One region of the Dermacoccus sp. BD5 genome, then DNA from elsewhere that is predicted to be linked to it. Evidence: riboswitches for the same ligand, from Rfam matches in the RefSeq annotation. Region 1 holds a riboswitch; the other holds the start of a gene.
What was found. A riboswitch is a leader RNA that binds a small molecule or an ion and turns the genes downstream of it on or off. The one in region 1 is predicted to bind S-adenosylmethionine.
Positions count from the first base shown of each region.

Region 2: another riboswitch for S-adenosylmethionine. It lies ahead of NQ706_RS11890 (bifunctional o-acetylhomoserine/o-acetylserine sulfhydrylase); the one in region 1 lies ahead of NQ706_RS00965 (flavin reductase family protein).

Region 1 is NZ_JANJER010000001.1:236,337-238,722, forward strand. Features, by position in the region: gene NQ706_RS00960 (LLM class flavin-dependent oxidoreductase) at 1-511, opposite strand, end outside; gene NQ706_RS00965 (flavin reductase family protein) at 511-1,065, opposite strand; SAM riboswitch class I at 1,330-1,419, opposite strand; gene NQ706_RS00970 (DNA translocase FtsK) at 1,605-2,386, opposite strand, start outside.
Region 2 is NZ_JANJER010000017.1:40,432-42,817, forward strand. Features, by position in the region: gene NQ706_RS11880 (hypothetical protein) at 1-344, opposite strand, end outside; gene NQ706_RS11885 (GNAT family N-acetyltransferase) at 341-835, opposite strand; SAM riboswitch class IV at 959-1,074, shown strand; gene NQ706_RS11890 (bifunctional o-acetylhomoserine/o-acetylserine sulfhydrylase) at 1,147-2,386, shown strand, end outside.

The DNA.
Region 1 (2,386 bases):
CCAGGTGTTCGCCGCGATAGTCGAACGAATCCTCGCAATCCCACAACCGACTCACGACGTCGAGGAACTCTCCGGTCCGCGCATATCGGGCGTCCTTGCCGAGGAAGTCGCCGAACGCCCGCTGCTCGGACGATTCTCCCCCGGTGACGATGTTGACGTGGAGTCGACCGTCAGTGATGGTCTGGAAGGTGGTGGCCATTTGCGCTGCCAGAGTCGGCGAGACGGACCCTGGGCGGAAGGCGACGAGAAACTTCAGCCGCTCAGTGTGCTGGGAAAGCGCAGCGGCCATGACCCAGGAGTCCTGGCACCACAGACCCGTTGGCGTCAGGACGGATTCGAAACCGTTGGCCTCCGCCGCCTGTGCCACCTGACGCAGGTAGCCCGCGGACGGTTCACGGGTTCGATCAGTGCCCTCGACCGCGGCCCCATGACCTCCAGAGACGATTCCACGCGAGTCGCCGGAGGTCGGTAGGAACCAGTGGAAGGTCGGCTGGTTCGTGGACGTGCTCATCATCGGACTCCGTTCGTCGTTCGTGACACTGAGGGCGAGACGCTGTGATGCGCTCCGTTGTGGTGGGCAAGCGGACCGCGATCTGCGACATGCTCGGCGCTATCCACCTCGGCGACGATGAGGCAGCTGTCTCCCGCCTCATGGGCATCACGGACCGTGGCTGTCAATCGAGCTGCGACGTCCGTGAGTCGCGGCAGACCGGTCCTGTCCCACGACCAGAGACCGTCGTCCCGAAACCGGGCCTCACGCGGGCCGGCGAATCGGGTCATGAGCTGCCCTTGGTTCTCGTCGAGAAGGTGGAGGGCGACACGTCCGGTTCGCACGATTGAAGCCAGCGAGTGAGACGTGCGACTGATGTTGAAGGACACGAGGGGTGGGTCGACCGAAACCGAGTGCACAGACAAAGCGGTCAAGCCGACCGGCCCTGCCTCCCCTGCAGTCGTGATGACCCAGACGCTCGAGACCGCGCGGCGAAACACGGGACGAAGATCGGGCTTCACCACCGAGACAACGATCTCGGTGTGAGGTGGTGCTGTGGGCAACATGAAACTCATCTCTTGATCAGTGAGGGGGAAGGGCGTCTAGCGCGCGTGCGACGTACCGGGTCACATCGACAATCGGTGATCCGACCGGACGGCATCCATGGCATGGGCGGGCTACGACCCGAGAGTCGAAAGTCGCGAGGGTCGCGCCCACGGAGGCGTTGAGATCGTCGTGCGTTCTTCAGCGACATGCACTGACGCGACGGCGCATCAAATCAACCGTCCGACGTCGGCAGGCACGAAAAGACGAAACGCGGTGTTCCGACATGAGAATCAACTCCATCGCTTCTGGCGTGAGCACCGTTCCGTGAGGGTCGGTTGCTGCGGCGTCGACGAGCCAGATCTCTCGGCCGCTCTGGATGGGATGAATGCAGTCAACTGGCCGGTCGCGCCACCCACAAGCAGAATCCACATACTGGGACACGACACCTGTATCGCAACTACCACCTCGGACGCCACACGGGACTGTCCGGGACACAAAAGTCCCTGCATCCCGATGATCCGGGATGCAGGGACTCCTCCATCAGGCTGGCGCCGCCGACCTGGCGACCTCAGCGACCGTGCTGCGTGAGCTCCCAGGCGTCCTCACTACCGTCACCGCCATCGTGCCCGTCGTAGTACTGCTCCCCCTGGGCGGGGATCGCGTCCTGTGACTGGGCCACAAGGTCGACGGGGCCGTCGCCAGCACCGTCCGGCTCCGGCACGTCCTCGCCCTTGAGCAACGCGAGCGTCTGCGGCAGGTCGTCGGGCTTGACGAGCACGTCGCGCGCCTTCGACCCCTCGGACGGGCCGACGATGGCGCGCGATTCGAGCAGGTCCATGAGGCGACCGGCCTTCGCGAATCCGACGCGCAGCTTGCGCTGCAGCATCGACGTCGATCCGAACTGTGTCGTGACGACGAGTTCGGCGGCCTGCAGCAGCACGTCGAGGTCGTCGCCGATGTCGTCGTCGATCTCCTTCTTCGGCGCGACCTGCGCGACGTCCTTGCGGTAGTTCGGCGCGAGCTGGCTCTTGACGTGCGCGACGACGGCGTGGATCTCGGATTCGTTGACCCATGCGCCCTGCACGCGCATCGGCTTGCTCGCACCCATCGGCAGGAACAGCGCGTCACCCTGGCCGAGCAGCTTCTCGGCACCGGGCTGGTCGAGCACGACGCGGCTGTCGGCGAGCGACGACGTCGCGAACGCCAGGCGCGACGGCACGTTGGCCTTGATGATGCCGGTGACGACGTCGACGGACGGGCGCTGCGTCGCGAGGATGAGGTGAATGCCCGCGGCACGCGCGAGCTGCGTGATGCGCTGGATCGACGCCTCGACGTCGCGCGGCGCGACGA
Region 2 (2,386 bases), on a different contig from region 1:
TCGGCTTCCCCCGCGTGCGCGACGTCGCCGACACGGCCCGCCAACGTCCGCGCGACCTCGGCCGCGTCGCCGTCACCGACGACGGCGACGATGCTCGCCAGCCCGGCGAGGCCCGTGACGGCGTCCTCGAGGTCGAGCCAGTCGTCGTCATCGAGGCCGGCCGCCGCCCCCGGCCATGCGACCGAGGCGGCCATGACGCCGTCACGAGCCCACTGCTCGACAGCGTCGCGCGCGAGGGCGCCGTCAGCACCGAGGTGCAGGACGACGGCGTTCGCGACCGGTTTGGACGGGCAGGCGATGCAGCGCTCGCGCTGATCGAGCGCCCAGATGACGTCGTCGCTCATGACGCACGCTCCGCATCGCGGCGGGCGTCGAGGCCGAACGGCGCCACACGCTGCATGTGACGTTCGTCCGGCGGGCCGAAGCCGGCCCGTTCGTACAGCCTGCGGGCACGCGGACGGGCGTTGAGCATCATTCGCGCGACGTCGTGCGCGTCGGCCCAGGCGTCGACGATCCGCAGCATCCGCTCGGCCAGGCCCTGGCCGCGCGCCGACGGCGTGACGAAGACGACCGCGATGTAGAGCGACGGCTGCGCCGGCCGAGCCAGCGCCGGGGGCCGGTGCACGAGCGACGTCTGCACCATGCCGAGAGCCGTCCCGTCAGCACTCGAGGCGAGCCACGTCGGCAGATCGTCGTAGTGCGCGAGCCAGTGATCGGCATACTCGGTGATGAAGCCGGGGCGGTTGCTCTCCCCCGCCTCGAGGTCCATCTGCAGACGCAGCGCCGCGCAGGCGAACGCGTCTTCGCGGCGCGCGCGGACGATCGTCGGTGTCATGGCAACAGTCAAGCACGGCATGAGGGTCGTCGCCCGTAGGCGCGTCGCGTCAGCACGGGGCCGCGACCGGAATGTGAGACAGCATTCCCGCCTGATGACACCACCCGGCCTAGAGTGGCTGCAGGTCACGAGCGCCAGCGTCAAACCCCGGTTTGCTGGCCGGCAACCCTCCCACCGCGGCGGGGTGCTCCGGGTGACGACCTGGCCCGGCGCCGAGCGCGTCCGGGCAAGCGCGGAGGGATTCCCCTTCGGGCACCACACGTACGGTGCGCCGCCCGTGCGTCCACGCACTCCTCGAGAGGGACATCATCATGAGCTCCGAGAACTGGGCCTTCGAGACCAAGCAGATCCACGTCGGCCAGAACGTCGACGGCGACACCGGCGCCCGGGCGCTGCCGATCTACCAGACGACGTCGTTCGTCTTCGACTCCGCCGAGACCGCGGCCAACCGCTTCGGCCTGTCGGATCTCGGCCCCATCTACACACGCATCGGTAACCCGACGGCGCAGGCGGTCGAAGACCGCATCGCCGCGCTGGAGGGCGGCGTCGGCGCGTTGCTGCTCGCGTCGGGTCAGGCGGCGACGACGTTCGCCATCCTCAACGTCGCGCAGGCCGGCGACCACATCGTCGCCTCGTCCGCGCTGTACGGCGGCACGTACAACCTGCTGAAGTACACGCTCAAGCGACTCGGCGTCGAGACGACGTTCATCGACAACATCAACGATCTCGACGAGTGGCGCGGCGCCATCCGCGACAACACGAAGCTGCTGTTCGGCGAGACGCTGAGCAACCCCGACCAGAAGGTGCTCGACGTGCGCGGCCTCGCCGACATCGCGCATGACGCCGGGGTGCCGCTGTTCGTCGACAACACCGTCGCGACGCCGTACCTGCTGCGCCCGATCGAGCATGGCGCGGACGTCGTCATCCACTCCGCGACGAAGTACCTCGGGGGGCACGGGACGTCGATCGCCGGCGTGCTCGTCGACGCCGGGACGTTCGACTACGCCGCCGACCCGGCGAAGTTCCCGCAGTTCAACGAGCCGTCGGAGAGCTACCACGGTCTCGTGTTCGCCCGCGACCTCGGCGTCGGATCGCCGCTCGGCGCGAACCTCGCCTTCATCCTCAAGGCGCGCGTCGAACTGCTGCGCGACCTCGGCGCGGCCGTCTCCCCGTTCAACGCGTTCCTCATCGCGCAAGGCCTCGAGACGTTGTCGCTGCGTGTGGAGCGACACGTGGAGAACGCGAAGAAGGTCGTCGAGTTCCTGAAGTCGCAGCCGCAGGTCGAGACGTTGTTCTACGCCTCCGACCCGTCGAGCCCCTACAAGGAACTCGCCGACCGCTACCTGCCCGCCGGCTCCGGCGCCGTGCTGTCGTTCGAGATCGCCGGCGGCGTCGAGGCGGGCAAGAAGTTCGTCGACGCTCTCGAACTGCACTCGCACGTCGCGAACATCGGTGACGTCCGTTCCCTCGCCATCCATCCTGCGTCGACGACGCACTCCCAGGGCAGCGACGAGGACCGCCGCGGCGCCGGCGTGACGCCCGGACTCGTGC